3 regions of the Chelativorans sp. AA-79 genome follow, and region 3 is predicted to be linked to each of the others. Evidence: predicted binding sites of a transcription regulator. Region 3 holds the regulator's gene; each other region holds the start of a gene.
The links. The regulator LexA, encoded in region 3, represses DNA repair genes until DNA is damaged. The targets are predictions, from matches to a motif close to TGTTCNNNNTGTGTTCNG.
Positions count from the first base shown of each region.

Region 1: the regulator LexA is predicted to act here: its motif matches at 8,071-8,088, upstream of PVE73_RS18805 (PA0069 family radical SAM protein).
Region 2: the regulator LexA is predicted to act here: its motif matches at 6,915-6,932, upstream of PVE73_RS27245 (ImuA family protein).

Region 1 covers NZ_CP120361.1:3,818,277-3,828,851, forward strand. Annotated here, with positions in the region: gene PVE73_RS18760 (glycine--tRNA ligase subunit alpha) at 1-689, opposite strand, end outside; gene PVE73_RS18765 (tetratricopeptide repeat protein) at 860-2,911, opposite strand; gene PVE73_RS18770 (polyprenyl synthetase family protein) at 3,034-4,050, opposite strand; gene PVE73_RS18775 (DUF2007 domain-containing protein) at 4,194-4,418, shown strand; gene PVE73_RS18780 (methyltransferase) at 4,498-5,274, shown strand; gene PVE73_RS18785 (S49 family peptidase) at 5,364-6,224, shown strand; gene PVE73_RS18790 (hypothetical protein) at 6,394-6,579, shown strand; gene PVE73_RS18795 (4-(cytidine 5'-diphospho)-2-C-methyl-D-erythritol kinase) at 6,591-7,472, shown strand; gene moaB (molybdenum cofactor biosynthesis protein B) at 7,465-8,007, shown strand; gene PVE73_RS18805 (PA0069 family radical SAM protein) at 8,153-9,307, shown strand; partial or broken gene PVE73_RS18810 (ribonuclease HII) at 9,575-10,280, shown strand; gene PVE73_RS18815 (Hsp70 family protein) at 10,549-10,575, opposite strand, start outside.
Region 2 covers NZ_CP120363.1:22,608-33,182, reverse strand. Annotated here, with positions in the region: gene PVE73_RS27280 (DUF1538 domain-containing protein) at 1-129, shown strand, start outside; gene PVE73_RS27275 (P-II family nitrogen regulator) at 126-464, shown strand; gene PVE73_RS27270 (DUF1173 domain-containing protein) at 673-1,869, opposite strand; gene PVE73_RS27265 (RES family NAD+ phosphorylase) at 2,124-2,705, opposite strand; gene PVE73_RS27260 (hypothetical protein) at 2,708-3,391, opposite strand; gene dinB (DNA polymerase IV) at 3,549-4,589, opposite strand; gene PVE73_RS27250 (ATP-dependent helicase) at 4,719-6,788, opposite strand; gene PVE73_RS27245 (ImuA family protein) at 6,978-7,739, shown strand; gene PVE73_RS27240 (DUF6504 family protein) at 7,654-9,174, shown strand; gene PVE73_RS27235 (error-prone DNA polymerase) at 9,171-10,575, shown strand, end outside.
Region 3 covers NZ_CP120361.1:2,758,012-2,768,586, reverse strand. Annotated here, with positions in the region: gene glp (gephyrin-like molybdotransferase Glp) at 1-995, shown strand, start outside; gene lexA (transcriptional repressor LexA) at 1,092-1,802, shown strand; gene PVE73_RS13440 (ComEC/Rec2 family competence protein) at 1,916-4,336, opposite strand; gene gltX (glutamate--tRNA ligase) at 4,462-5,889, shown strand; gene gltA (citrate synthase) at 6,057-7,346, shown strand; gene PVE73_RS13425 (ATP12 family protein) at 7,431-8,225, opposite strand; gene PVE73_RS13420 (RluA family pseudouridine synthase) at 8,282-9,265, opposite strand; gene crcB (fluoride efflux transporter CrcB) at 9,296-9,673, opposite strand; gene PVE73_RS13410 (replication-associated recombination protein A) at 9,733-10,575, opposite strand, start outside.

The DNA of each region.
Region 1 (10,575 bases), 1.1 Mb from region 3:
CGGCACTCCTTCTCCGCATCCTCGAAGTGGCGGAAGAGGATTTCCGTGTTCGCATACTCGAAATTGTGCCGCGAATATTCCTGCTCCGCCTGCAGGAACACATCGCCATAGGTCACCTTGTCCAGCCCTTCGAGGCCGTTGAAATTCAGGTCGTAGACATTGTCGACGCCCTGCACATACATGGCCAGCCGCTCCAGCCCATAGGTAAGCTCGCCGGAGACGGGCGCACATTCGATGCCGCAGACCTGCTGGAAATAGGTGAACTGGGAGACCTCCATGCCGTCGCACCAGCACTCCCAGCCGAGCCCCCAGGCGCCGAGGGTCGGGCTTTCCCAATCGTCCTCGACGAAACGGATGTCGTGGAGCAGCGGGTCGAGGCCGATTGCGGCGAGCGAGCCCAGGTAGAGCTCCTGCAGGTTGGGCGGGTTCGGTTTCAGGATCACCTGATACTGGTAATAATGCTGCAGACGGTTCGGGTTTTCGCCGTAGCGGCCATCCTTCGGCCGCCGCGAAGGCTGCACATAGGCAGCGTTCCACGGCCGGGGCCCGAGCGAGCGCAGCGTCGTTGCCGGGTGGAAGGTGCCGGCACCCACCTCCATGTCGTAGGGCTGGAGAATCACGCAACCCTGCGCGGCCCAATAATTATGCAGCGTCAGGATCAGGCCCTGGAAGGACCGGGAGGGGTGCATGTGCGGGAGGGCGCTTGCGTTCACGCGAACTTCTCCAAGGATCAGGCTCGGCTCCGTCCTATTGCGGGCGCGCGTGAGCGTCAAGCAATTGGCTTGGGCGGCATGGTGCCGGGGATCAGCCGATCCGATAGGGTCCCGGATAGCCCTTCGGGGCTTCCGGGATCACGGAGTTATCGTCCGCCAGCAGGCAGCGTCAGCTCAAGGCCCGGGCGGATGCGGTTCGGATCACCCTTCAGAACCGGGTTCAGGTCGAGAATCTCGCGGAAGCGTTTGCCGTCGCCGAGCTCCTCCACGGCGATGGACCAGAGCGACTGGCCCGGCTTGACCTTGTAGGTCTCCCCGTTCGCGGCCGCCGCATCGGCGGCGGGAGCTTCTTCCGGCGCGGCCGCGGGTGTGTCGGGCTTTGCCGCGGGCTCCTCCGGCTTCTGCGCCGCCTGGGCCGAGGCTTCCTCGCTGAGGACGCGGGGCGTGCCCGCCGCGTCGGCCACCTTCTTGCCGTCCTCCGGCGGAAGGCCGTTCTCCAGCTTCTCCTCCACCTGGGCCAGAAGATCGGGCTCGGGTTCGAGGTCCTTCACCTGAGCCCACTGATAGCGCGCCTCGAGGCGGCGGCCGACGCGCCAGTAGACGTCGCCCAGGTGGTCGTTCAGCACCGCATCCTCCGGGCGCAGCGAGACCGCGCGTTCGAGCTGCGTGACCGCCTCGTCGTACTGGCCGAGCCGGTAATAGGCCCAGCCGAGCGAATCCACGATGTAGCCGTCGCTGGGGCGCAGTTCGACCGCCTTGCGGATCAAGTCCATGCCCTCTTCGAGGTTCATGTTCATGTCGATCCAGGAATAGCCGAGATAGTTCAGCACCTGGGGATGGTCGGGATAGAGCTCCAGCGCCGTCTTGAAGTTGGGCTCGGCCTTCGGCCACTCCTTCAGCCGCTCATAGGCGATGCCGCGCTGATAGAAGATGTTCCAGTGCTCGCGCGCGGGCTCGGCGATCTGCTCCACCGCCCGGTCGTAGAGCTCGGCCGCAGCACGGTAATTCTTCTCGCTGCTGTAGACGCCGCCAAGCGCCAGGTAGGCGCGCATGTCCTTCGGATCGGCATCGAGCACCTTCTTCAGATGCGCGATCGCCTCTTCGTTGCGCTTGAGATCGGCAAGGTTGAGCCCGATCTGGAAGGCGGCGAAGCGCGCCCAGGGCGAATCGTCCTCGATCTGGCGGTAGATGGCGATGGCCTCCTCGCCGTCTTGCTGCCGCTCGGCGACATGGGCCAACTGGACGAGGATGGCGTCGCTCCGCGGGCGCAGAGCGCGGCCGAGCTGGAGATAGAGGCGGACGAAGGCATCTCCGCCGCCGCTCGCAAGCTCGGTGCCGATATTGAGCAGGATCTCGGCTGCGCCGTCGGAAGGGTCCTTCACGACCGGCGCGAGCTTTTCGCCCGCCTCCAGCTTGGCACGCAGCTCGGGGATGGTGACGATGCCGCCGCCGGACTGCTCCGCCTGGCTGAGCACGGCGAGTGCGCGTTCGGTTTCGCCACGGCTGGAGAGATAGGACGCATAGACCTCGGCGAGCCGACCGAACGTATCTGGCGCCACAGAGCGCGGCGCGAGTGTCCCCACCACCTCCTCGAAGGCGGCGTCCGCGTCCTCGTCCCGCCCGCCATAGGCCAGGATCAGCGCGTGATGATAGCCCTTGAAGAGTTCGTACCAATCGGGACCGTCGAGATCGTCGAGATTGGCGAGAGCAGCATCCACGTCGCCCTGCCCCACCTTGGCCCAGCTCGTCATGATACTGGTGATCAGACGGTCGAGATCCGATTCCAGAACGAGATTGAGCCAGCGCTCGGCTGCGGGGAAATCCTTGTCGCGGAAGGAATCGACGGCGAGCGCAAGGCGCGAGAAGCGCTCGACCTCGGGCACGGCCTGCAGCTTCTCCGCAAAGGGCAGCGCCTTGTCCAGGTCGCCCTGGCTGATAAGCGTGAGCAGCAGCGTCTGCTGCAGATCCGTGTTGTCGGGGTCGAAGGCGAGCGCACGCTCGTAATAGGTGACGGCGCTGTTCAGATCGTTGTCGAACTCGGCCGCCCGCCCCGCGAGATAGGCGCCGGAAAAGGTCTTCGTCGGCACGGCGCCGGTGACCGCGGGCGTCGTTTCCTTGGCGATCCCCGCCTCGAGCGACATTGTCATGAAGACCGCGAGTGCCGCCGTCGTCCTGAGTGTTGCCTTCATTCGCCGCATGCCTTCCCTTCCGTCCGGTTCGGCAGCTTCCCGTACGGAAGCCGCCACGGAATCTCGCTACCCGCAGAGCATGGCCTTTTTGCGATTGCGCTTCAACCGATGCCGGCGATTTTCACGGGGCGTCAAGAAACGCGGCTGATGCAGAAATCGATGACATCGAAGAGGGCGGCCTTCTGCGGCGTGTTCTTGAGCGGTGCAAGCGCGTCGCGCGCGATCTCGCCGAAATGGCGCGCGCGGCCGATCGTATCGCCGATAGCGCCGTGGCGCTTCATCAGCCCGATGGCCTTTTCGAGCGCGGCATCGTCGCTCTCGTCCTCCTCGATGGCGCGCTTCCAGAAAAGCCGCTCCTCCTCGGCGCCGCGCCGGTAGCTCAGGATCACCGGCAGGGTGACCTTCCCCTCACGGAAATCGTCGCCGACATTCTTGCCCAGATCGGTGGTGCTGCCGCCATAGTCCAGCGCATCGTCGACAAGCTGGAAGGCAAGGCCGAGATTGGTGCCGAAGGAGCGAAGGGCGGCCCGGTCGTTGCGCGTGGCCTCGGCGATGATGGGGCCCACCTCGGCGGCGGCGGAGAAGAGCGCAGCGGTCTTCGCCTTGATCACGCTGAGATATTCGTCCTCGGTGGTCTCGAGGTTCTTGGACACGCCGAGCTGCATCACCTCGCCCTCCGCGATCACGGCGGCGGCGGCGGAAAGCACGTCGAGGGCATCGAGCGAGCCGACATCGACCATCAGGCGGAAGGCCTGGCCGAGCAGGAAGTCGCCGACGAGGACGCTCGCCTGATTGCCCCAGATCATGCGCGCCGTCTTCTTGCCGCGCCGCATGTCGCTTTCGTCGACGACGTCGTCATGGAGCAGCGTGGCCGTGTGCATGAACTCGACGCTGGTGGCGAGCTTCACGTGGCCCTCGCCCGCGTAGCCGAACATCTGGGCGGCGGCGAGGGTGACCATCGGGCGCAGCCGTTTGCCGCCGGAGGAGATCAGGTGACGCGCAAGCTCGGGAATGAGTTCCACATCCGAGCCGGCCTTGGAGAGAATCAGCTCGTTGACCCGCGCCATATCGTCGTTGGTGAGACCGATCAGGCGGTCGATCGAGGCCGCACCGCGCTTGCCGTCTTCGAGGTTCAATACGACGCCCACCAGTGCTTCTCCTTCCTTGCCGGCCTGCGCCGGAAGTGTATGGCCGCTGCCGCCGCCGCCGCAAGCGGCGAATTAGCGCGGGTTTTCGGTAGGACAACCGGCGCTCATTTACAAGCGCGCACCAACCTGCCAACGTCGCCGGCATGATCGAACTCATCCGCACCAATGACGCCGTCGCCATCTCCTTCATCGAAAGCCTGCTGCGCGACGCGGACATCGACTACCACATCGCGGACCGGAACATGAGCATCATGGAAGGTTCCCTCGGTGTCCTGCCGCGGCGCGTGCTGGTCGCGGAGGAACAGGCCGAAGAGGCGCGCCGGCTTCTCGCCGATGCCGGGCTGTTGGGGACCGGGGGTGAGGATTGAAATCGTCGCCGGGAACGCGTGAAAAGGCGCCGGCCGAACTTGCCTCGGGCCCGGAATAATTTCGCATCGTCGCCAACCCATGAACCGCAAATCGGACTTCACCGTCGACGCCTTCCACCGCGGTGGCTTCCACCTCGTGCAGCCCGTCGGCAAGGGGCATCGGGCGGGGCTGGACGCCATGCTGCTTGCTGGCGCGGTGCCTGACGGCTTCGCCGGGCGGGTTGCCGATCTCGGCGCAGGTGCGGGTGCGGCGGGGTTTGCGGTCGCCGCCCGCTGCCCGCAGGCGCAAGTGCTCCTGGTCGAAAAGACGGAGGAAATGGCGGAGTGTGCGCGCAAAAGCTGCGACCTCCCTCAGAATGCGGCGCTTGCTCCCCGCCTCGCGGTGCTTCAGGCCGATGTGGAGCTTGCCGGCCCCGAACGCGCGCAAGCGGGACTTGATGACCGGTCCTTCGACTTCGTCATCATGAACCCGCCCTTCAACGCGGCCCGCGACCGCGCCACGCCGGATGCGCTCAGACGCGAGGCGCATGTCATGGCGGACGGGCTCTTCGAGCGCTGGCTGAGGACGGCGTCAGCCATCACCGGACCTCGGGGCGAGGTGGCGATCATCGCCCGGCCGGCATCGCTCGGCGACATCCTTGCGGCGCTGGAAGGCCGATTCGGCAGCCCGCGCTGCATGCCGATCCACCCGCGCCCCGAGGCGGAGGCGATCCGCATCCTCCTGCATGCCCGCAAGGGCGCGCGCGGTGCACTCGCGCTCGCAACGCCGCTCGTGCTGCACGAGAAGGACGGCCGCGCCTTCACCGCGCGCGCCGACGCCGTCATCAACGGCAGGGAAACCCTTTTCACCTATTGACGTTGCCAATTAAGGTCGTTCCCGGACAGCGCCATTGCGTCCCGCCGGCCAATGCCTACATGACACCGAAACCGCCCCGGAGACCCGACGTGAAAGAATCGCTGGCACGCCTCCTGCCGAAATCCCTCCGCTCCGACGCCGTCACGATCCCCGTCATCAGGCTGCACGGCACGATCATGGCGGGCGGAAGCCCCATGCGCCAGTCCCTTTCGCTCGCTTCCACGGCAGCGCTTCTGGAAAAGGCGTTCTCCTTCTCCGCGCCGGCCGTGGCCATCTCCGTCAACTCGCCGGGTGGCTCGCCCGTGCAGTCGCGCCTCATCTACCGGCGCATCCGCGACCTCGCCGAGGAGAAGAAGAAGCGCGTGCTCGTCTTCGTCGAGGACGTCGCGGCTTCCGGTGGCTACATGATCGCGCTTTCGGGCGACGAGATCATCGCCGACTCCTCCTCCATCGTGGGCTCGATCGGCGTCGTCTCGGCAGGTTTTGGTTTCCAGGACCTCATCAGGAAGATCGGCGTCGAGCGGCGCGTGCACACATCCGGCCGCAACAAGGCCATCCTCGATCCCTTCCAGCCGGAAAAGGAAGAGGATGTGGAGCGGCTCAAGGCACTGCAGGAGGACGTGCACCAGAGCTTCATCGCGCTGGTGAAGGAGCGGCGCGGGGCGAAGCTCGCCGAGGACGACGATCTCTTCACCGGGCTGTTCTGGACCGGCGAGCGCGGCCATAGCCTTGGTCTCGTGGACGCCACCGGCGACATGCGCTCCTATCTCAAGAAACGCTATGGCGAGAAGACGCGCCTCAAGCTGGTGAGCGCGCCGCGCGGGCTGTTGGGACGCCGGCTCGGCTTCTTCGGCATCGACGGGCGCGGGGCGGATATCGCCGCGGCCGCCGCCACGGGCCTCCTGGAGGCGGCGGAGGACCAGGCGCTGTGGCGCCGGTATGGGCTGTGATGCCGCCTTTGCTCAGCCGTCAAACCGCCTTGGATCATGATGCCGCCTCGTTGAATCGGCATCATGATCCAACTTTTTGCTTGAGCATGATCTTTTCCGAAAACCGGCATCCACTTTTCGGGATCATGCCCTAGAATGACATCGATCGCCGCCAAGGAGGCATTTGGCCATGCCGCAACTGATCTTCTTCGCCCTCATCGCCACCGTGGCCATCTTCGGCTACCGCGCCTTCCTGCGCGAAGCGGAACGCGTGACGAAGCGCATGGAGCGCGCCCGGCAGGAAGCGGCTACGGGCAGCATGGGAACCCTGGTCAAGGATCCCCGGACCGGCGAATACCGTCTGGCGAAGGACTGAACGGCTTCACGATGAAGCTCGAGAGCGCCGCACCGGCGAAGATCAACCTGGCGCTCCATGTCACGGGCCGCCGCGACGACGGCTATCACACGCTGGAAAGCCTCGTCGTCTTCGCCGGCTATGGCGACCGGCTCACCGCGGCGGCGGCGGACCGCGACTCCTTCTCGGTCCGCGGGCCCTTCGCCGCGGGACTTCCCGGCGAGGCCAACCTGGTGCTCAGGGCGCGTGACCTCCTGCGGGAGCGGTTCGGCGCGCGCGCGGAGCGGCCGGTCGCACTCACCCTCGAGAAGAACCTGCCCGTGGCAGCGGGCGTGGGCGGCGGTTCCAGCGACGCAGCGGCCGCCCTCAATCTTCTCGTGCGCTTCTGGGGCATCGATGCGCAACCGGCAGCGCTGGCGGAAATAGGTGTCCGGCTCGGCGCGGACATCCCCATGTGCCTTGCCGCCCGGCCGCTGATCGCGCGCGGGATCGGCGAGACACTGGAGCCTGTTCCTTCGCTGCCCCCGCTTTCCATCCTGCTCGTCAATCCCGGCCTGCCGTTGGCGACGCCGGTAGTCTTCGCCGCCCTCATGGAGCGCGAGAACCCGCCCTTGCGCGCCCTTCCCCCCGATGCGGGGCTGGCGGAACTGGTGGACTGGCTGCGGCGCGCCCGCAACGATCTGGAACCGCCCGCGCTTTCGCTGATGCCCGAAATCGGCGGGGTGCTGGGCCAGATGCGGACGGAAGGGGCGCTGATCGCGCGCATGTCCGGCTCCGGCGCCACCTGCTACGGCATCTTCAAGACGCCGGGAGAGGCCCGGCGCGCGGGCATCGCGATCGCCGGCAGGCATCCCCGCTGGCTGGTGCAGGCGACCACGACCATGACCTCGACACCGGAGTTCGGCCATGCCTGAACGGCAGTTCATCCCCGTGCGCTTTGCCGTGCTTACCGTCTCCGACACGCGGACCCTGGCGGACGACAAATCCGGCCAGACCCTGGCGGACCGCATCGGAGAGGCCGGCCACGAAGTCGTCGACCGGGCCATCGTGCCCGACGACTCAGGCCGCATCCGCCGCCTCGTCCAGGCCTGGTGCGCCGACCCGCGCGTGGATGCCGTGATCACCACCGGGGGAACTGGTTTCACCGGCCGCGACGTGACGCCGGAGGCGCTGGAACCCCTGTTCGAAAAGCGCATGGACGGGTTTTCACAGGTTTTCCACAGAATCTCCTTCGAGAAGATCGGCACCTCCACGATCCAGTCGCGCGCGACCGCCGGGCTGATCGGCCAGACCTTCGTCTTCGTGCTTCCGGGGTCGCCCGGCGCCTGCCGCGACGCCTGGGATTCCATCCTTAGGGACCAGTTCGACTACCGGCACACGCCCTGCAACTTCGTCGAGATCATGCCCCGGCTCGATGAGCACCTGAAGCGCGGCGGCGGCGTCTCATGAGCGGCAATATCCACAGATGGCCACGCTGAGCGCCTTTTTCCGCGTTCTGTGATTGTGCGCAAATGTTCTTGATTTGTTCTCATTCCGAGAGTAGGAATAGATTCATCTCAAGATGGCGCACCGGTCGCATGGCGCGGAGGCAGTAATGGAACAGATCGCACGGGCAGACATTGCCGCTTTCAGCGGTGGAGGTTCTGCCATGGCAAATGCGGTGATCGAGGATGCGGGCCTGCGCATCGGCGAGGATCGCCGGAGAGGGCGCGGCGCAGGCGTGAATCCGAGTGGCCGGTTCGAGCCGCTGACGCGCCATGTCTTCGATGACGGGTGGGAGACGCTGGAGGAGTTGCCGCCCTTCAGGACCGAGGTGCAGGTGGAAAAGCCCCGCACCATCATCACGCGCAACACCTCGCCCGACATCTCGTTCGACCGCTCGATCAATCCCTATCGCGGCTGCGAGCACGGCTGCGTCTACTGTTTCGCGCGGCCGACGCATAGCTATATGGGGCTTTCGCCGGGGTTGGATTTCGAATCGAAGCTGTTCGCCAAGCCCGATGCCGCGCGGCTTCTCGAAAGGGAGTTGGCAAAGCCCGGTTACGAGCCGCGCACGATCGCGATCGGGACCAATACGGACCCTTACCAGCCGATCGAGAAGAAATGGCGCATCATGCGCGAGATCCTCGAAGTGCTCGACGCGCACAACCATCCCGTGGGGATCGTCACCAAGTCTGCGCTCGTCACGCGTGACATCGACATCCTCTCGCGCATGGCCGAACGGGGACTTGCCAAGGTGGCGCTTTCGGTCACCACGCTCGACCGGCGGCTCGCCCGCACCATGGAGCCCAGGGCCGCCACGCCCACGCGCCGGCTGGAGGCGGTTCGCAGCCTGAGCGATGCGGGCGTGCCAGCCTCGGTGATGATCGGGCCGGTCATTCCCGGCCTCAACGACAGCGAGATCGAGCGTATCCTCGAATCGGGCCATGCCGCGGGCGCGCGCGAGGCGGGATATGTGATCCTGCGCCTGCCGCTCGAGGTGAGCCCGATCTTCAAGGACTGGCTCCTGCGGCACTATCCGGACCGCTACAGGCACGTGATGTCGCTCGTCCGCTCGATGCGCGGCGGCAAGGACTACGATGCGGAATGGGGCAAGCGCATGCGGGGCACGGGTCCCTACGCCTGGCAGATCGGTCGCCGCTTCGAGATCGCCGCACGGCGCATAGGCCTCAACCTCGAGCGCCGGAAGCTCAGGACGGATCTCTTCAAGGCGGGAAAAGGCGAAGGCGAGCAGTTGAGCCTGCTTTAGGCGCCGCGGTACGGAGAAAAGAAGGATTGGGGAACGGGCATCATCCGCGCTTCGAGCGGCAGATGCCGCGGGCGGACAGCAGGCGGAAGCGCCAATGCTCCCCTCGCACAGGAAGGAATAGTGGTTCTCCGGGCCGGTGAAGCCCCACGCCGCCCGGAATGACCGTCGCAGCCCCGCACCCGGGCCGACGGCGGCCTTTCCGGCTTTTTTGCCCCACCTGCCGGGAAAGGCTTGCGGAGAATCGGAAGCGATGCAAGCATCGCCGCCATGGCTTCATCGTGTTCCGATTCTCCGCTTCTCTTCGACTTGCCCGTGCGTCCGGATTTCACGCTGGAGGCCGGCATCATGCGCGAGGGTCTCGCGCCCGTGGCGGGGCTCGATGAGGCTGGCCGCGGCCCGCTCGCCGGGCCCGTGGTGGCGGCGGCGGTCGTGCTCGACCCCGATCGCATCCCCGGGGGCTCGACGATTCCAAGCGGCTGACGGCGGAGGCGCGCGAGGCGCTGGTCAGCGACATCTTCGGCGCAGCGCTCGCCGTCTCCGTCGCCTCGCTCTGCGCGGGCAGCATCGACGGATCGAATATCCTGAAGGCCAGCCTAGAGGCGATGCGGCGTGCGCTCGAGGGGCTTTGCCTGCCTCCCGCCTATGCGCTGGCGGACGGGCGCGACATCCCCCGGGGCTGCCCTGCCCCTGCCGCGCCGTGGTCAAGGGCGACCAGCGTTCGCAGTCGATCGCGGCGGCGTCCATTGTGGCAAAGGTGACGCGGGACCGCATGATGGTGCGGACGGGCACGCTCATGCCGCATTACGGTTTCGACAGCCATGTGGGCTACGCCACAGAGCGCCACCGGTCGGCGATCCTCGAACATGGTCCCGTCTCGCGGCTTCACCGCATGAGCTTCTCGCCGTTCAAGCCCTCGGCCGACGAGGCGGCCGCGATTCCGGCGGAGCAGCCGGAGGCCGGCTTCGTCACGTGACGGCTCTCCGCCAGAGCGCGCGCAGGCCATTTGCGGGTGTGAAGCGGAAAAGCGGTGATGTCTCCGTCTGAAGCGCTCGGGCCTGCCGCTTCCCTGGATTCTTCTGCTGGAAGGCCGTGATTGAGCACGAACCAGCCGTTCCCAGAAAGGGTCGGCACAGGGCGCCCTTTCCTCCGTCCCAAGATTCGCCTTTTTCAACGCCGGCCCTTGGATCCGTCCAGCGGCATGGCCTTAACGGAACTCAATGCGCCCGCCCATGCAACAAGGGCTACGCGAACCGCCGGGCGGCGTCGAC
Region 2 (10,575 bases), on a different replicon from region 3:
TTGGGAGGTCTGGAGCCAGTTGTGCAGGGCTTCGGCTTCGTCGCCCTCATCGCCCTCGCGCCGATCACATCTGTCATGTTGTTGGGATTTCTTATCCGGATGAGCCGTACACGGGAGCAGGAGAAATGAAGGACCCTTGCCTGATCGTCAGTATCGTTCGCAAAGGCTGGGGCGACACAGTTCTCAAAGCCTCTATGGAGGCCGGCGCACATGGCGGCACCATTCTGCTCGCGCGTGGAATCGGACGCAACGAACAAATGCGTGTATTCGGAATCCAGATCGAACCAGAAAAAGAGATCGTTTTCACCGTTGTTCCGGCGGATATGAAGTCAGTGATCCTTCAGAAGATCGTGGAAGCCGCTGAACTGACGGCACCTGGCCACGGACTGGCCTTCGTCGTTCCGGTCTCAGAAGTCGCAGGCATAGTCCATCTCGTAGAGGACCCTACATCGCAACGCTCATAATGGTTGCCAGAACGCATTTTTTGTTCGCTGGCGGTGACTTTGCGAGCCGTACCTTCGTTTGGGCCCTCGAAGACAAGCATGAGCGGTATTGGAGGCCCGCCTCTTGACGTCTTGTCCACCTTCGCCTGATCGAGCGTCAGTGGCTACATGGAGAGAGAGCCGCTTTTCGCGACAAGTGACTACCGCAAGAACGGTCGAAAGAATGAAGTCACCGAAAGGGTAGTGGCGGCATGTCACCTTCCACCGTGCGCCAAACCCAAGCGTCAACCTCTGGCCTCGAGGCAATGAGCTCACCAAGCGCCTCTTCATAGACCTTGTCCGCTGACGGAGGAACGACATACATGGCAAGCGGCACAGGATGACGTTGCAGCCATGCCGCCGCGAAAGGCAAGTCTATAGGAAGATTGTAGCGCAGACCCTTGACGCTCCGTAGCTTTACCTTCGCCAAGACGTCTACCAATTTCTTCTCATAGAGCGATTCGTAGGGGACCCAATTCTCCGCGACCACCATCAATGCCAATTCCTCAGCGCTTGCCAGTCCCGCCGACGAAAGACCAAAGGTGGCGATTATCATGAGGTGCGACGCATCATCAGCGGCCCAGAGAGCTAGCTCATTTTCATATCGGACCTGCAGGCGGCGATGCAGACTATCGTCCAGCATAAAGGGGAAGCCCGGCATGTGCTTGATGATCAGGCGATGACCGCTGCGAGCCGGGATAATTTCCTTGACCTCACCGACCAGGATCATCAAGCGTCGGGGCCCTCTCGTGGATGCAACACTCGGAGCCAGTTCAGCAGCACGCCGCTGTTCGATCGCTGCCTTGTCCGTGGCGCGAAACGACTCTGGAACAAACATGACGTCAGCTAGCGTACCGCCCTTCACAACCATTTGTCGCGCGGCTTCGATGAGGTGCCACCGAATGTTCCACCAGTGACGTTTGCCTTGCCATCGAGAGGTCCATTCCGTCAGCTCAGCCTGATGCCATAGGTAGTGCAGCAAACTTCGTAGGGATAATTTCTTAGGGTCGCCGCTGACGTCTTCAGTGCCTCCAGAACTGCTTACCGGTGTTGGGCGCGAGCCTGTTTTTGTGAGAGTGAAACTGACCTTGAGTGCCGAAATGCCGGTCTCCGGATCCACCTGAATGGCGCTGGCCATCAGCACACCGAGGCCCGAGAGTTCGTCAGGCGCTTCATAGGATGGGCATTGAGGGTCATGCCCGCTCCCGGACAGCGGCATTCGTTTGACAACGTACTGAGTGCCGACGCGCGCAATATACATCGCCAAGCCGGGCTCCCGACAAAGGCAGAGAGGTCGAATGCGTAAATCATACGCATTCGCCAAAATACTCTGCAGGCCTGAATCCGTTTCGTTGATAACCTGGCCAGCAAGTCTGAAACGTCGCATTACCTCGACACACTCCGAAGGCCGCCGCGTCCCCATCTCGATTGATTCACGGTTTTCGGGTCGGCGCAACCCTCTGGAATCCGCACCAACAAACGTGCTGACAGTCGCTACACCGGCCTGGTAGGCACCTATGACATGGGCAAGCTGAAGCCTGCGTCGTAGCAGATTTCACGAATTGCGCGACACAAGAGGCTCGCCGTGCCGCAAGGAATCGAAACCTGGGTTGTCCCTTTCATTGCTCAGCATTGAATCTATCAGGAAGCCCGCACTGTCACGTTCAGTGATCGAAGCGCATCAATCAGGTAAGGATTTCGGACAAGACTTTTCGCGGAGGTCGAAACCAATTTGGTAGGGACGGCCCGATCATAGACGGCAACACACTCCGCCGAAGTCAGCCTCGATGCGTAGAGGATGCCGTCGATCGCAAAACGATGATAGAGCGCGTGGCTCAACCGCTTCCCTGTTGCATGGCTCTTAGCGCGCGCCGCATTGGTGGACACGCCCAGTCTGAGCAGACCCGTGGTCCGAAGGTCGAGCACCGTCAACGGACCTGTCGTCGACACTTCGGAAAAGGCCCAATCGTCCACCTCCGTGAAGTCGAGGATACGCTTTGCTCGCCCCTCAAACCGATCCCGGATGATCGTCTCGGCAATTGCCGTAGCGATGTCGCGTGCGATGTAGAGAACCTTGAACGAGTTGTCCGGAGCGGAAAACCGCGTCTGCCCAAAGCCCATGCCGAGAGGCATGCCGGCATGGACCTTGGGCATAACGCGCAAATAGGCCAAGGGGCGGAACGGAATGGCCAGTTCCGCGACGACTTTCGGATCCAGCTTCACGGTCAGCCGAAATCGCGTTCGGCCGCTTCGACGACCTGAGAGACGTGTCCCTTCTTGAGGCGTTCCAGAGGAGCTCCTCCGATGCTCGGCTTGGACTGAACGAGCCATTGCCAGGCCGCCCGTGGATTGCCGATCACACGCACGATTTCGGACATACCCTCAATCGGTCGGCCATCGACGAACTGTGCGAGAGGGAAAACATGCTTGCGTTCCCCCCGTAGAAGGCCGATTACCGCCCCGCGCTTCTGCCATTCGTGAAGCGTAGACCGTCGTGTGCCGAACTTGCGCTCGATCTCACTCGGTCCAGCGACCGGGCCAGCCCAGTCTTCGAGGCGAACCGGCGCCGCGATCGCCTCGAGCCGCCGACGACCCTCGGACTCATCCAGCAGATCACCCAGACCTTCACCTTGGCTGATCTCGACGATTTTGTCGGCTTCGACCCTGATAAGCTCGTCAGGATGCTCACCGCCAAGGTCAGCAACAACCGATTCCATGGTCTTCCCGAGCACTTTCTCATAGGCCAGGATACGCCGTTGCTGTTCCTCGGACAGCCCCACAGTGGCAGCTGCAACTGCGGCAACGACCTTGCTCTTGCCCTTCAATGCTGCCTTGGGAACGCCCGGATTGTGACGCGCGAGCACATCGAGAATGTCGGCAACCGCCGCGCGGCTTACATTGAGCTGCATGTCAGTTCCGGGTTTGCGAGCTGTTGCGACCATCATCGCCTCCAACGTTTCAAGGCATAGATAGTGCAGAACGTCCGGATTGTCCAGATTGTGCGACGACTTTTGATCACAACCGCGCGATATTGACGAGTTTGGACTGCACTCGGTGGCACACAATTCAGATCGGTAACGAAAGCTGGGCCTCAAGCGTATCAGATTCCGATACCGGGGATGAAAGTGTGATCCCCAACAAGCGGATGCCTTTCGATGCCGGAAACGTCGCTTCCAGGAGGCTGACCGCAAGCTCGCGCAGCTTGCCTTCGCACCGGATGGATCCGTGAATGGTTCGGCTCCGGGTGATAATCTGGAAGTCCGCATATTTCACCTTCACGGTCACCGTCTTGCCGGAGAAGCCGCGGTCCTCGCAATGACGCCAGACCTTAGCGACCAGGGGCGCCAACTCCGCCTTGGCCACTTCGAGCTCGAAGATGTCGGACGTAAACGTGTCTTCGGCGCCGATAGATTTGCGCGGCCGGTCCGGCTGCACGGGACGATCATCACTCCCCCGCGCGATCCGGTAGTACCACCCGCCCGCCTTGCCAAAATGTTCCTGCAGGAACGCCAACGGCTTCTCACGTAGGTCGGCGCCCGTTTCGATCCCAAGGTTCTCCATCTTCGCGGCTGTCGCCGGTCCAATGCCGTGGAACTTCTTCACCGGCAATGTCGCCACGAAACCCGGTCCCATAGCGGGGGTGATGACGGCCTGGCCGTTGGGCTTGTTGAGATCGCTCGCCATTTTTGCCAAAAACTTGCAGTAGGAAATCCCGGCCGATGCGTTGAGCCCGGTCACCTCTTTGATCCGAGCACGGATCAGGGTCGCGATCTCGGTGGCGATGCCGATGTTCTGCTTGTTCTCGGTGACGTCGAGATAGGCCTCGTCGAGCGAGAGTGGTTCGATGAGATCGGTATGCTCGGCGAAGATCTCGCGAATCTGCGCCGAAACTGCCCGATAGACGTCGAAGCGGGGTTTGACGAAGATCAGCTCGGGGCAGCGGCGTTTCGCGGTCACCGAAGGCAAAGCTGATCGCACGCCGAAGGCGCGCGCTTCGTAACTTGCCGCCGCGACGACGCCACGGGCGGCCGACCCGCCGACGGCTACCGGTTTGCCGCGCAGCTCGGGATTGTCGCGCTGCTCGACCGCGGCATAATAAGCATCCATGTCGCAATGTATTATTTTGCGGACGGGTTTCTCACCTTGCTTTTCGCCGGTGTCAAACGGTGCGGCGCCGACCAATTCCTCTGTCATCGGCGCCTCCTTCCTGCGCAAGCTCGGTGACGCCATCTCCATCTAACGCCACATGCCGCGCATGCGCGCCCCGACATCCAAGCGAACCTGTCGCGGACCGCTGTCGCCTGCGGCTCCAGGTGCAACCACCGGCCAGGTCCGGCACTCGAACAGTTTCAGCAGACTAGCCGGAATGAACCGCGTCCGCGAGGCATAGACATGCCGATCGCCGGTCGAGGACTGGCCGTGGGTGAAAAAGCGCTGCGGCACGACGAGATTGAGACTGTCCTTTGCGCGAGTCATTGCGACATAGAGCAGGCGTCGCTCCTCCTCGATCTCATCTGTCGTGCCGACGCCGAGGTCGGAAGGAATGCAGCCATCGACGGTGTTGAGCACGAAGACCGAGTGCCATTCCTGGCCTTTGGCGGAATGGATCGTCGAGAGGATCAGATAGTCCTCGTCGAGCAGGGGCACACCAGCCTGACCTGACGTCGCGTCCGGAGGATCGAGCGCGAGTTCGGTAAGAAAGCGCTCGCGGGTCGGATAGCCGGCAGCGATGTCTTCGAGCTGCAGCAGGTCGGCCCGCCTCATCTCGAAGTCCTCATGGATGCGTTCGAGATGCGGTTCGTACCAGGACCGGGCCTGCCCGATCTCTGCCGGCCATCCTGACGAACCGGAGCGTAGGCCGGCGATCAGCTCGACGAAGCCTGACCATTCAGCCTGGGCGCGGGCAGGGCAGGGCAGATTGTCGAGCGTATCGATCGGGTCGGCGCTGTCTGCCACGGCATCGAGCGCGGCTTGCGCCGTAGCTGGCCCGACGCCGGGCAGGAGCTGCAGCACGCGGAAACCCGAGACCCGATCGCGCAGGTTCTGCGCGAAACGCAAGGCCGCCAGCATGTCCTTGACATGGGCGCTGTCGAGGAATTTGAGGCCGCCGAATTTCTTGAACGGAATGTTGCGACGCGTCAGTTCGATCTCAAGCGGCCCGCTGTGATGGCTTGCCCGAAACAGAACCGCCTGATCCTTAAGGCGCATCCCGCTCTCTCGGTTTTCCAATACCTCGTTCGCCACGAATTTCGCCTGGTCGGCCTCATCGCGCACCGTGACCAACCGCGGCCGCTCGTTCGAGGGCCGATCGGTCCAAAGGTTCTTGGTGAACCGCTCCCGCGCCAAGCCAATCACCCCGTTCGCGGCGGCGAGGATCGGCTGGGTCGAACGGTAATTGCGGTCGAGCGTGATCACGTCGGCCGCCGGCGAGAACTCCCCCGGGAAGTCGAGGATGTTGCGCACCGTCGCCGCCCGAAAAGAATAGATCGCTTGCGCGTCGTCGCCGACGACGGTCAGACCACGCCCGGCCGGCTTCAACCCTGTGAGAATAGTCGCCTGCAGGCGGTTCGTGTCCTGGTATTCGTCGACCAGAACGTGATCCCATTTGCCGCCGATCTCGTCGGCCAGCGTGGCGTCTCCCATCGTCTGCGCCCAGTAGAGCAGCAGGTCATCATAATCGAGGACGTTCTGGACCTGCTTGGCCTCTACATAGCCGGCGAAAAGTTCGCGCAGCTCCTTCTCCCAGCCGGCGCACCAAGGAAAGCTGGCGCGCAGTATCTCGTCGAGCGGCGCCTCGGCGTTGACGACGCGCGAATAGATGGAGAGGCACGTCCCCTTGGCGGGGAACCGGCTTTCCATCTTCGAGAAGCCGAGATCGTGCCGGACGAGGTTCATGAGGTCCGCGGAATCCTCGCGGTCGTGGATGGTGAATTGCGGATCGAGCCCGAGCTCGACGGCATATTCGCGCAACAGCCGGGCGCCGATACCATGGAACGTGCCGGACCACGCAAGCCCGTCAGTCAGGATTCCTGCCTTGTCGCCGAGAACCTTGGCGCAGATACGCTCGACGCGCTTGCCCATCTCGGCGGCGGCACGTCGTGAGAACGTCATCAGCAGGATGCGCCGAGGGTCGGCTCCGGAGATAATGAGCTGCGCCACGCGATGCGCCAGCGTGTTGGTCTTGCCCGATCCCGCCCCGGCGATGATCAGCAGCGGCCCGCCAACGCTGCCGTCGGGCAGGCCCATGCCGTGCACGACGGCGGCGCGCTGTCCGTCATTCAATTTTTCCAGATACGCCGCATCCATGCCGCCCCGCTCCTATGCACCTGACTCGCAACGACAATCGGCCAATACTGCGCCGTTGCTTTCCCCAAGGTCCCCGCTCGCTTCCGAAAGACTCTCGCCGGAGTCCGATTGACTCATTTTCCGAAAGAGAACAAATAATGAACATAACAGCCCATTGGCGCGTTGCAAAGCCCTCAGGAGACCCGGATTTTGGCCGATCGCGCGGCAAAACCTCATATCGCCCAGCTTCGAGAACGCATCGCGCGGCTCGAGGGTGGCTCTGCACGCCGTCGCGAGGTCCTGCCTTTCGGCGTCCCCGAGATCGACCGGGTATTGCCGGGAGGTGGGCTGGCGCTCGGAGCGCTGCATGAGGTTGCCGGCGGCGCCAACGGGGCCGTCGATGGGGCCGCCGCCGCCCTTTGGGCCGCCGGCGTCGCCGCCAGAATGCGCGGTCGCGTCCTATGGTGCGTCACCCGGCAAGATATGTTCGCGCCCTCGCTTGCCCAGGCCGGCTTGCCGCCGGGCCGGGTAATCTATGTCGAGGCCGGCGACGAGGCGGCCGTTCTCGCCTGCTTCGAGGAAGGTCTTCGTCATGGCGGCCTCGGCGCTGTCGTCGCCGAATTGGCGCGCCTGCCGATGACCGCCTCACGCCGCCTGCAACTTGCGGCCGAAGCCTCTGGCACGCTCGGCATCGCTATTCGCCGGTGGCGCCGGCAAACCGAGGCCACCGATTTTGGACAACCGACGGCCGCGGTCAGCCGCTGGCGCGTCTCCACTCTTCCTTCCCGACCGCTTCCGGTCCCCGGCGTCGGCCGCCCCCGCTGGCGGCTCGAACTGCTGCGCGTCAGGGCAGGGGAGAGCGCCGACTTTGAAGTGGAATCCTGTGATGACAAGGGTCGTCTCGCTCTTTCTGCCGACCTGGCCGACCGATCGGCTTCGCCGCAAGCTCGGCGCTTCGGCGCCGCCGGCTGATGTGCCTATCGTCATGTTCGGCCGGCACGGCCGCCGCCGCGAGGTCCTCGCTCTCGATGAGGCAGCGCGTCAGGCCGGCCTGCGCATCGGCATGCCCGCGAGCAAAGCCCAGGTCCTCGTTCCCGGTCTCGTCAACATCGAGCTCGAGCCAGCCGAAGATGCCGCGGCGCTCGACCGCCTGGCGCTGTGGGCACTGCGCTACGCACCGATCGTCTCGCCCGATCCGCCGGATGGCCTCATCATCGACACCAGCGGCGCCGACCATTTGCATGGCGGCGAGGAGGCAATGCTCGCCAACCTTGTTTCGCGCATGAGGGGCTCGGGCGTTGCCGCACGCGCCGCAGTGGCGGATAGCTGGGGCGCCGCACACGCCGCTGCCCGTTTCCTGGCGCGGCCGATTGCCGTCATCCCGGCCGGGCAGGCTGCGACCGCCATGCGGGATCTCCCAATCCGGGCGCTGCACCTGCCAGCACACATCATCGAAGGGCTTCACGTTCTGGGCTTCGAGCGGATCGGCGACATTGAGGACACGCCGAAGGCGCCCCTCACACACCGGTTCGGTCCCGAGCTCATGCGCCGCCTGGACCAGGCCATGGGCCGCGCGCCCGAGCCCTTCGAGCCCGTTCGTCCCCCCGAGCTGGTCGAGGTCCGTCGCGCCTTCGGCGAGCCGATCGGCGCCGCCGACACGATCACGAAATATACCGGCAGGCTGGTCGACCAGCTCTGTGCCGGTCTGGAGAAAAGAGGGCTCGGCGCGCGCCGGCTCGATCTTCTGTTCCATCGCGTCGACAACCGCATCGAGGCGATCCGCGTCGGCACGGCCACTCCGGTGCGCGAAGCGCGCCGCCTGACGCGGCTTCTCACCGATCGCATCGAGAAGATCGATCCCGGCTTCGGTATCGAGCTCATGACGCTGACGGCGACGTTGGTCGAGCCCATCCGCGACCGCCAGGCGATCTCATCGCTGGTCGAGCCGGAAGAGCCGGACATCTCCGACCTCATCGACGTCATCGCCAATCGTCTCGGGCCAAGCCGCCTCTATCGTTTCGCTCCGGTCGAGAGCGACGTGCCGGAACGTTCGGTCAAGCGCGTGGCCCCGACCTCCCCGGACGACGGAGCGAGCTGGCGCGGCGACTGGCCGCGGCCGTCGCGACTACTAACGCCGCCCGAACCGATCGACACCATGGCGCTGTTGCCCGATCATCCCCCGGCCTGGTTTACCTGGCGCGGCATCCGCCGCCGCGTCGCCCACGCCGACGGGCCGGAGCGCATATTCGGCGAGTGGTGGCGGCGCGAAGCCGAGACGAATGCGGTGCGGGATTATTTCCGGGTCGAGGACGAGGGCGGCGAGCGGTTCTGGATCTATCGCGCCGGCGACGGCGAGGATCCGGCGACCGGGTCGCATCGCTGGTTCATCCACGGGATCTTCGGATGAACGCGCGCTATGCCGAGCTGCAGGTCACCTCGCATTTCTCATTTCTGAGAGGCGCGAGTTCCTGTGACGAATTGTTCGCGCAAGCCGCGCTGCTCGGCATCGAGGCCCTCGCCATCGTCGACCGCAACAGCTTGGCGGGCGTCGTGCGCGCGCATGAAGCGGCCAAGGCCACCGGCATTCGCCTCATCGTCGGCTGTCGCCTCGATCTGGCAGATGGCATATCACTGCTCGTCTACCCAAAGGATCGTCCGGCCTATGGCCGCCTCTGCCGCTTGCTGTCGCTCGGCAAGTCGCGCGGCGGCAAGGGTCTCTGCCATCTGGAATGGGCCGATGTCGTTGCCTATGGCGAGGGTTTGATCGCCGTCCTGGTGCCCGACGTCGCCGATGATGTGTGCGCGCTGCAATTACGCCGGCTACGCGAGGCCTTCGGCAGGGACGCCCATGTCGCGCTGACCCTGCGGCGACGCCCCAATGACCAGCTCCGCATCCATGAACTCGCCAACATGGCGACGCAGATGCGGGTCGCGACCGTGGTCACGAACGATGTCCTGTTCCATCACCCGGAGCGTCGGGTGCTGCAGGATGTAGTCACCTGCATCCGACACAACATCACCATCGACGATGCCGGCTTCCAGCGCGAGCGGCATGCCGACCGGCATTTGAAGACGCCAGAGGAAATGGCCAGGCTATTCAGCCGCTACCCGGAGGCATTGTCGCGGACGGTGGCGATCGCCGAGCAGTGCCGCTTCTCGTTGGACGAGCTCGCCTATCAATACCCAGAAGAAAAGACGATGCCGGGCCTGACCGCCCAGCAGGCCCTCGAAAAGCTGACCTGGGAGGGGGCCGCCCGTCGCTACCCCGAAGGTCTCCCCGACAAGGTGGTCGGTTTGCTCAAGCACGAGCTCGGTCTGATCGAGACGCTGGGTTATGCGCCGTATTTCCTGACGGTCAATTCGATCGTGCAGTTTGCCCGGTCGCAGGACATTCTTTGCCAGGGCAGGGGATCCGCAGCTAACTCGGCGGTATGTTACGTCCTGGGCATTACCAGCATCGACCCCGACACAAATAATCTCTTGTTCGAGCGCTTCGTCTCCCAGGAGCGCAAGGAGCCGCCCGACATCGACGTCGACTTCGAGCACGAGCGGCGCGAGATCGTCATGCAGTGGGTCTATGAGACCTACGGCCGCGATCACGCCGCGCTCTGCTCGACTGTGGTGCGCTACCACAGCCGCGGCGCCGTTCGCGATGTCGGCAAGGCGCTCGGCCTGCCGGAAGATGTCACCAAGCTCCTTTCCTCACAGGTCTGGGGACACGGTGAGGGGATCGACGAGACGCGTGCCCGCGAGCTCAACCTCAATCTTGCCGACCGGCGACTGACCCTGACCCTCGAGCTGGCGCAAC
Region 3 (10,575 bases):
CCGTCATCGGTGAATCGGCCGCCGGTCGGCGTTTCGAAGGCCGTGTAAAGCCGGGCGAAGCCGTGCGCATCTTCACCGGCGCCCCCGTTCCCGAGGGAGCCGACACGATCCTCATCCAGGAAAACGCGTCGCCCCTTGAAAATGGCCGTATCGAGGCCCTCGAGCCGGCGACGTCGGGCCGGCACATCCGGCGCGCGGGCCTTGATTTCCGCGAGGGCGAAACGATTCTCGCGCAAGGCCGGCTTCTCGATCCTGCAGCCCTGTCGCTGGCCGCCGCCGCCGGACATGCGCGGGTGCCGGTGGTGCGCAGGCCGCTTGTCGCCGTCATCGCCACGGGGGACGAACTCGTGCCGCCGGAGGTGGTGCCGGGTCCCGACCAGATCGTCGCTTCCAACAATTTCGGCATCGGCGCACTCGCAGGGCTCGATGGCGCACGCGTGCTGGACCTCGGCATCGTGCCGGACAGGCAGGACGCTATCGCTGCGGCGATCCAGAAGGCTCTTTCGGCACGTGCAGATATCATCGTGACGCTGGGCGGCGCGTCCGTCGGCGAGCACGACCTGGTGCGGCCGGTGCTCACGGCGGAAGGCATGGAGCTTGCGTTCTGGAAAATCGCCATGCGCCCTGGCAAGCCGCTGATGTTCGGCCGCTTTGCAGAAGCGCGCGTACTGGGACTGCCCGGCAATCCGGTCTCCAGCCTCGTCTGCGCCCATCTTTTCCTGCGCCCGATGGTGGCCAGGCTTTCAGGCCGCCCATTCCGGCCCGACTTGCGGACGGCCACCCTCACCAAGGCGATGAAGGCGAACGACGAGAGGCAGGACTATGTGCGCGCGGGGGTCGAGGAAAGCGCGGACGGGTTGACCGCGGCACCCTTCGACACGCAGGACTCCTCCATGCTGAGCACGCTCGCCGCGGCCAATGCGCTGGTCGTCCGCGAACCGAATGCACCCGCAGCCGAAGCCGGGGAGTCCTGCACGGTGCTGATGCTCCGGTAAGGGCTTTTATACCAAGCCACTTTACTGTTGCGGAACACAACTCGAACATATAGTGTATGTTCTGGTTTTGTTTATGACTGATTCCGGGTGGTAAAGATGCTCACGCGCAAACAGCACGAGTTGCTGCTTTTCATTCATGCCCGTCTCAAGGAGACCGGCATACCGCCCTCTTTCGATGAAATGAAGGAGGCGCTCGACCTGGCCTCCAAATCCGGCATCCACCGGCTGATCACAGCATTGGAGGAACGCGGGTTCATCCGCCGCCTGCCCAACCGGGCACGCGCTCTGGAGGTGCTCAGGCTTCCCGATTCGATCGCTCCCGGGCTCGCGGCGCCGCGCAAATTCTCACCCAGTGTCATCGAAGGCGGCCAGGGGCGCGGCGCGCCTGCTCCGAAGCCAGCCGCAAACAATGACGACGAGACGGGTGTGGTCTCGATTCCGGTGATGGGACGCATCGCCGCGGGTGTGCCGATCGATGCCATCCAGCACCGGACGCACTCGATCGGCGTCCCGCCCGATATGATCACGGGCGGCGAGCACTACGCCCTGGAAGTCAAGGGCGATTCAATGGTCGAAGCCGGAATTTTCGACGGCGATACGGTCGTTATCCGCCAGACACAGACGGCCAATCCCGGCGATATCGTCGTGGCGCTCGTGGACGACGAAGAAGCGACGCTGAAGCGCTTCCGCCGCAAGGGTGCATCGATCGCGCTCGAGGCGGCCAACCCCGCCTATGAGACACGGATCTTTGGCCCTGACCGCGTGAAGGTGCAGGGGCGGCTCGTCGGCCTCATCCGCCGCTATTGAGCGGCTGCTGTCTGAAAGAAGGGCCCCTGCCGGCGAATGGAGCCGCGGGGCTCAATCTCGTCGGCATGGAGCGTTGCTATAGCAGCGACCGGAAAAGGATTCACCCGCCCTCTTTATTCCCGACCTGTGACTGACAGGAGCCGGGTCTGTGACGCACGAGGAGGCGGTGCCTCCAGCCGGGGCTCCTTTTTCCGCCTTGTATAAGGCGGCAGGCCGCGCGCGGCCCTGGACCAGGTCCTGTGCGCGTGCCAGGGTCGGTATGGCTCTTCGATCGCGAAGGTGATGTCGGCGCGAAGAGCGGCTTCGCCGCGTCGAATGTCGACGACAGCGCTGCCCCTTCGCGCGAGTTCGCGCTTGGTGATGACAACCGCCCGGTTTGCACCGCAGGGGTTTCCCGCCGTCGCGTCATCGATCACGATCAGCGTTGCCGTCGCGCAGGCGATTCGGGCCACTTCCGGGCTTTCCGCATGAGCGATCACCGCTCCGCTTTGGTGCTGTGCGACACAAAGTCCGTCACCGCAGGAAAAGGCGTTCCCCGGCAGCCCGCCGACAGGAGCGCCGGCCGTTACCGGTTTGAGCACCCTTTCCGCGTTGAGAGAACGCGTCCAGTCTTCCATGGTGAAACCGTTGGGCCGGTTCCGGTTGACAGCGATGACGCCCCCTTCTCCGCCAACACCCACCAACCGGGCATCCTCGCTGATGAAGATATCAGGCAGTTCCCGTGTCATCAGCAACCCAATCCCGATGGCAAGGAAAGGCAGGGCCAAGAGCCTCAGCCGTGTGGTGGAAATGACGAGGATCACGAGAGCCGCCGTGAGTGCCAGCAGTGCCGGAAGCGGGATCAGCCCGACTGCGTCGATCGGTGTGCGATCGGAGAACCATTTCGCAACCGCGATCACGGCGGCGATCGCGTGCGCCATGATCTTCAGGAAAAACCCGTCGAGGCCGAAGGGCATGGCGACCATTGCCAGAACGGCCGCCGGCATGGCGATCGTCGAGACGAAGGGCATCGCTGCGAGATTGGCCGGCAGGGCCAGCGGCGTGGCGCGCTGAAAATGCCAGATGCCGTAGAGAGCCGTCGCCGTGCCCGCGATCAGCGAGGTGGCGGCGAGGCCGATCACGAAACCGAGCGCCATGCGCCCCGCGCGGTGGACCAGCGACCCGTTTGGGGGCGCAGCCGAAGCGCGACCGCTCCGACGTCCGCTCCAGACGGCATAGCCGGCTATCAGGGCGGCGGTTGCGGCGAACGACATCTGGAAGCTTGGCCCCACCACCTCGTGCGGCGACAGGGCGATGATGATGAGCGCCGCGATCGCCACATTGCGCATGGTGAGAGCAGCACGGTCGAAGATCAGCGCGGCAAGCATCACTGCAAGCATGATATAGCTGCGCTTGGCGGCCACCTCCGCACCGGAGATGAAGAGATAGAGCGTGCAGAAGGCAAGTGCCGCCGCCGCGGCATATTTCTTCACCGGCACGCGGGAGGAGAAGCCGGGAAAGAGGGCACTGCCGGCCCTCAGCATGAACATCACGGTGACTGCGACCAGCGCCATGTGCAGGCCGGAGATGGAAAGGATGTGCGCCAGCCCGGACCGGCGCAGCCATTCGTTCACCTCTTCCGGAATGCCCGACCGGTAACCGGTGATCACTGCCACCGCCACTTCGCCCTTCGACCCGTCGATTTGGCTGCGGATTCGTTCGGCGAGCGCCAGACGCACGGTCTCGAGGGTGCGGTTCAGGCGAGCGGTAAACGGCGCTTCGCCCGCAATCTCTGCACGCTCCGGCCCTTTCATGAAGAAGCCGATCGCACCGATCCCGCTGTAATAGCTTGCAAAGGAAAAGTCATAGCTGCCGGGACGCACCGGGCCGGAAGGCGACATGAGCCGCACCAGCCCGGTGACGCCATCGCCGGGGCGCAGGCCGGCAGGCACGCCTCGCGCGGTCAGCCGCACCCGTTCGGGCGCATAGCGCAGCCGCGGGCGCTCCGTCGTCACGATGTCGATGATCAGGCGAATACGGCCGCTCGCCTGATACTCGATACCGGCCACCCTGCCGGTGATCCGCGTCGTCACGTCCGAGCCCAGCACCGGTGTCGCCGCACGCCAGGTCTCGATTTTCGCCGCGCCGACGCCGGCGGTGATGGCAAGGACGGCGCCGCAGCACACGAGCCCCGCCGGCCTGCTCTGCAGGAGCCAGACGGCCAGCAAGAGCGGGGCTGCCAATGCGAAAAGAAACGGGAATTCCGGCTCCCAGGGGAGAGCGTAGTAGATTACAGCTCCTAGGCCCAGCAGCACCGGTAGGCAAAGGAATGCACCCCCGCGCGCGCCGTCTCTTGCCAGTTCGCCCAAGACGGCTTGCGGAAGCATCCGCAGGCCTGCGCCCCGCAAGGGAGCGGCCCGTCCGGAAGAGACGACGGCCACCAGCCCCGGCTCCCGTATAGCAGCCGAAACGACCTTACCCGTCGACGCAGCCTCCTCCAAGACGAGGAAGTGCAGTCGCTCGCGCTCGGCGGCTTCCGCTCGTTCGCCCCCCATGCCCCTGTTTCTCCCGCAGGCGCTTGCACCCCAACTCGCCTATGCTACATGACGGACAGCCAATTTCCACCCGGCGCAGGCGATGGCCGAAAATGCGCCGCTTTGAACGAATCCGGACAAGAAAAATGGCAGAATCCGTCGTCACCCGCTTTGCGCCCTCGCCCACCGGCTTCCTCCATATCGGAGGCGCACGCACGGCCCTCTTCAACTGGCTCTACGCCCGGCACACGGGCGGCAGGATGCTGCTCAGGATCGAGGACACCGACCGGCAGCGCTCCACGCCGGAAGCGACGGCGGCCATCCTTGACGGGCTTGCCTGGCTGGGGCTCGATTGGGACGGGGAGCCGATTTCCCAGTTCGCCCGTGCCTCCCGCCATAAAGACGTGGCGGAGGAACTGATTGCGCGGGGCGAGGCCTATTATTGCTACTGCACGCCCGAGGAGATCGAGGCGATGCGCGAGAAAGCGCGTGCCGATGGGAGGCCGCCGCGCTATGACGGCACATGGCGCGACCGCGACCCGGGCGAGGCGCCGGCCGGCGTGAAGCCAGTGGTCCGCATCAAGGCGCCCGCCGAGGGAGAGACCGTCATCCGCGACCGTGTGCAGGGAGACGTGCGCTTCCCCAACAAGGATCTTGACGATTTCATCATCCTGCGTTCGGACGGCACGCCCACTTACATGCACGCCGTGGTGGTGGACGACCACGATATGGGCGTCACCCACATCATCCGAGGCGACGATCACCTCACCAATGCCGCTCGCCAGGCGATCATTTACCGCGCGATGGGTTGGGATCTGCCGGCGATGGCCCATATACCGCTGATCCATGGGCCGGACGGCGGCAAGCTCTCGAAGCGTCATGGAGCACTCGGCGTCGATGCCTATCGGGCCATGGGCTACCTGCCCGCGGCCCTGCGCAACTATCTCGCGCGACTCGGATGGAGCCATGGCGACGACGAGGTGATGACCACCGAGCAGATGATCGAATGGTTCGAGATCGAGGACATCAACAAAGGTGCGGCACGCTTCGATTTCCAGAAAATGGAAGCGCTGAACGGCGTCCATATGCGCCAGATGGACGATGACGTTCTTTTCGAGCTTTTTGTCGCCACGCTGCCGCATCTCGAAGGCGGACGGGCTTTTCTCGACAAGTTCGACGAAAAGCACCGGGTGCAGCTTCGCGCCGCCCTCCCCGGCCTCAAGGAGCGGGCGAAGACGCTGGTGGAACTGATGGACGGGGCGCGTTTTCTTGTCGCCGAGCGTCCGCTGCCGGTCGAGGAGAAAGCGGCGGAGTTGCTCGACCAAGATGCCCGGGTAATGCTTGCAGCGCTTGCCGACGAGTTTGCCGGCCTCGACACCTGGACGGCGGGGAGCACCGAGGCAGTCGTCCGTGCCTTTGCAGAGAAGACCGGCCGGAAGCTCGGCAAGGTGGCTCAGCCGCTGCGGGCCGCAGTTACGGGGCGCACCACCTCGCCCGGCATTTTCGATGTCTTGGCCGTGCTCGGCCGCGAGGAGTCGCTTGGCCGCATTCTTGACCAGGCGACTGGTGCGTAAGCCCGCACAATCGCGTATGTTGCAGCGCAACACACGTGGCTGTCAAGCTTGGCAGGGTGGGGCAAATGCGCTAGCTAGAGGCACCCAAAACCGTGCTGGCGGTTGCCTGCCATTTCCGTGGCGACGACATTCCTGCCCCAAGTTTCAAGACAGAGAGGTAATGTGCGATGGCGAATTCGACGGTAAAACTTGAACTTGGTGGAGAGACCAGCGAATACCCGGTGCGCAACGGCTCGATCGGGCCCGATGTCTTCGACATCGCCTCGCTCTACAAGCAGACCGGGATGTTCACCTACGATCCCGGTTTCACCTCCACGGCGAGTTGCGAGTCGAAGATCACCTATATCGACGGCGACGAGGGCGTGCTGCTCCATCGCGGCTACCCGATCGATCAGCTCGCCGAACACGGCGACTTTCTCGAAGTCTGTTATCTGCTCCTTTACGGCGAGCTGCCGACAAAGGCGCAGAAGGAAGATTTCGATCTGCGCGTGACGCGGCACACGATGATTCACGAGCAGATGTCGCGCTTCTTCACCGGGTTCCGCCGGGACGCGCATCCCATGGCGGTGATGTGCGGCGTCGTCGGCGCGCTCTCGGCTTTCTACCATGACTCGACGGACATCTCCGATCCGCATCAGCGCATGGTGGCCTCGATCCGCATGATCGCCAAGATGCCGACGATCGCGGCCATGGCCTACAAATACCATATCGGCCAGCCCTTCATTTACCCGCGCAACGAGCTCTCCTACGCCGCCAACTTCCTGCATATGTGCTTCGCGGTGCCCTGCGAGGAATACAAGGTCAACCCCGTCATGGCGCGGGCCATGGAGCGGATCTTCATCCTGCATGCCGACCACGAGCAGAACGCGTCCACTTCCACCGTCAGGCTCGCCGGCTCTTCCGGAGCGAACCCCTTCGCCTGCATCGCCGCCGGCATCGCCTGCCTCTGGGGTCCCGCCCATGGCGGCGCGAACGAGGCTGCCCTCAACATGCTGGCCGAGATCGGCACGGTCGAGCGCATCCCCGAATATATCGAGCGCGCCAAGGACAGGAACGATCCCTTCCGCCTGATGGGCTTCGGTCACCGGGTCTACAAGAACTACGATCCGCGCGCCAAGATCATGCAGAAGACCTGCCACGAGGTGCTGGCCGAGCTCGGCATCAAGGACGATCCGCAGCTCGACATCGCCATGGAGCTGGAGCGCATCGCCCTTACGGACGAGTATTTCATCGAGAAGAAGCTCTATCCGAACATTGACTTCTATTCGGGCATCACCTTGAAGGCGCTGGGCTTCCCCACCACCATGTTCACGGTGCTCTTCGCCGTCGCACGCACCGTGGGCTGGATCGCCCAGTGGAAGGAGATGATCGAGGATCCGCAGCAGAAGATCGGCCGTCCCCGGCAGCTCTACACCGGAGCCGCCGAGCGCGACTACGTGCCGATCGCCAAGCGCTGAGACGGAACGTCAAACACAGACAGGGCCTCCGCTCAGGTTAGAGCGGGGGCCTTTTTTCAAAGATGCCGACCGGCTATATGCAACTCAACGTGCTGTCACGGCCCTGAGCAGCGCCACAGCTCCCATCATGTCGCGCCTGCGGGCAGCGCGGCGGGCGGCAGCTTCCTCGTCCTCGCCCCATTGCGAGATGTTCCAGTCCTCGTCGACATGGGCCGCTTCCCACGCGGCCTCCGCTTCGATTGAGCCGGCTTCCACCGCCAGAGCGAGGATAGCCGATCCGGTCAGTGTCGTCATCACATGAAGGGCGGCAAGCCGCAGGGGATCGTTGCGCGGCCGCAAATGCGCCCCGACGGCAGCGATCGTCTGGCGCGGTTGCTCCACATGCATCACACCCTCCGCGAGGATGAAACGCACGCTGAGCTCGGCTTCCGCCCAGTCGAGCACCGGGTCCCATGCCTCCGCCTGGAGCTCGATCAGCCGGTCGGGCGCATCGGCGCGATAGTAGAGGAGGTCGGTGGATGCGTAGCGCAGAATGTCTTCCATCACCACCTGGATATCCACCGCTACCCCGTCGATGGCCGTGTTGACGAGCCGCGTGACCGGCATGGTCATGGGATCGATATGCTCACCCTGGGCGCCGAATTCGTCGGCAACCAGCCGCGCGGCTGCTTCGCTGGGCAACGCCAGTTCCGCCCCCGCAGGCGTGCGTACCGTCCGCCCGTCCAGGAGGACCGTCCAAGCCTCGTCAGCCCCGCCCACCTCCACGCGCTTATAGAAACGCTTCGGCAGCGGTCGCTGCATCTGGCTTTGCGCGCGGCGCATCGGATCGGGATCCGAAAATTGCCGGCCATCATCGAGATCGTTCAGAATATCACGCATGGCTTCAATATATAGGCAGGCGCCTGGTGCCGTCACCCTGACAGGGGAAACAGGGTTTAGATTTCTTCTTTCGCCGCCGCGTCATCGAAGCCGAGCAGGTTCCAGCTCTGCCGCATATGCGGCGGCAATTCGGCCGTGACGTCAACGATGCCGCCGTCGGGGTGCGGGACGATGATGCGACGGGCGTGAAGATGCAACCGATTCTGCATGCCGCCCGGCAACTCCCAATTCTGGTCGGCTTCAAAGTATTTGGGATCGCCGATGACCGGACAGCCGATATGGGCGGCGTGCACGCGAAGCTGGTGCATTCGTCCCGTGTAGGGCTCCATCTCCAGCCAGGAGAGCGCGGTGCCGGCCTGCTCCACCACGCGATAGGTGGAGACGGCGTGGTCCGCGCCCGGCTCGCCATGCTTGGCAATCCGCATGCGGTCGCCGTCGGGCGTGGCTTCGCGGACGAGCCAGGTGGAGATGCGTCCTTCCTGTTTCTTTGGCACACTTTTGACGAGCGCCCAGTAGATCTTCTTCGTCTCGCGGGCGCGGAAGGCCGCTGTGAGCTTGACGGCCGCGAGTCGCGTGCGCGCCACGACAAGCACGCCGGAGGTATCGCGGTCGAGCCGATGCACCAGACGCGGCTTCTCACCTTTTTTGCTGCGCCAAGCCTCCAACATGCCGTCCACATGGCGGCTGACGCCGGAACCGCCCTGCACGGCAAGGCCGGCGGGCTTGTTGAAGACGAAAACCTTGTCGTCCTCGTGGATCAGCATCTGCGACAGCACTTCCGCATCGCCCCGCTCGCGGATGGTGCGGATGGTGGCGGGCGCGCCCTTGCGATCCACGGCGAGCGGCGGCACGCGGATCGTCTGCCCCGGCTGCACCCGGGTTTCCGCCTTGGCGCGACCGCCGTCCACACGCACCTGTCCGGTACGCAGCAGCTTCTGTAGCTGTCCGAAACCAAGGCCCGGATAATGGACCTTGAACCAGCGGTCGAGCCGCATGCCGGCCTCGCCGCCGTCAACCTGGATTTGTTCTATGCCTGCCATCTCATCACCGTTTCGACGGCGGCAATACCATTAGAGGATGCTTCTTGCGAGCCACAATCCGCCGAAGAGTGCCAGGATCGAACAGGCTACGCTCGCCACGACATATCCAAGGGCAGCCGTCTGCGCTCCCCTTTCCCAAAGTACGGCCACATCGAGAGAGAAAGAGGAAAAAGTGGTGAAGCCGCCGAGCAGCCCCGTCGCAAGGAGCAGCCGGATCTCGTTGGAGACGTCGAATCTTCGGGCAAGCGTCTCCACAAGCAGCCCCATCGCGAAGCTGCCCGCCACGTTGACGGTAAGCGTGCCCCAAGGAAAAGCAATGCCCAGGAGGCGCCCCGCCGCAATCGTGGCCAGATGGCGCATGCCGGCACCGATGGCGCCGCCGATGCAAACAAGCAGCAGATGATACAAATCCGTTCCCCGCCGTTAAACTGGCTTATCTCGCCGACAGAATGCGATTCGGCGGCACCTCAGCCACCGCCCTGCCTCTCCCGCCTGAGCTTATCCCAATAATCGAGCCGCTTGCGGATATCCCGCTCGAAGCCGCGGTCGGGCGGATCGTAGAAGGTTCGTCGGCCCATGGCTTCGGGAAAATAGTCCTGGCCAGAGAAGGCATCGGGCATGTCGTGATCGTACTGGTAGCCCGAGCTGTACCCAGTTTCCTTCATGAGCTTCGTGGGCGCGTTGAGGATGTGCTTGGGAGGGAGCAGCGAGCCGTGCTCCTTCGCCGCCGCCATCGCAGACTTAAAGGCAGTGTAGGCGGCGTTCGATTTCGGCGCGGTGGCAAGATAGATACAAGCCTGGGCGAGAGCGAGCTCGCCTTCCGGCGAGCCCAGATAATCATAGGCGTCCTTGGCCGCATTCGCGATCAAGAGGGCCTGCGGATCGGCGAGACCAATATCCTCGACCGCCATGCGCACGAGCCTGCGCCCGAGATAAAGCGGGTCCTCACCCGCATCGAACATGCGGCAGAGATAGTAGAGTGCGGCATCCGGATCTGAACCACGTACGGATTTGTGCAGGGCGGAAATCAGGTTGTAGTGCCCGTCCTGGCTCTTGTCGTAGATCGGCGCGCGGCGCTGCACGATGCGCTGCAGGGTCTCGGCGTCGAAGACCTCGCCTTCACCGGCCGCACGCCAAACCTCCTCCGCCAGCGTCAGGACCGCGCGGCCGTCGCCATCGGCCATGCGCAGGAGCACTGCCCTCGCCTCCTCGTCCAGCGGCAGCTCGCGCCCCTCCGCCTCTTCGGCACGCGCTAGCAGGCGCTGGAGGCTGTCCGCCTCGAGGGAATGGAAGACCAGCACGCGGGCACG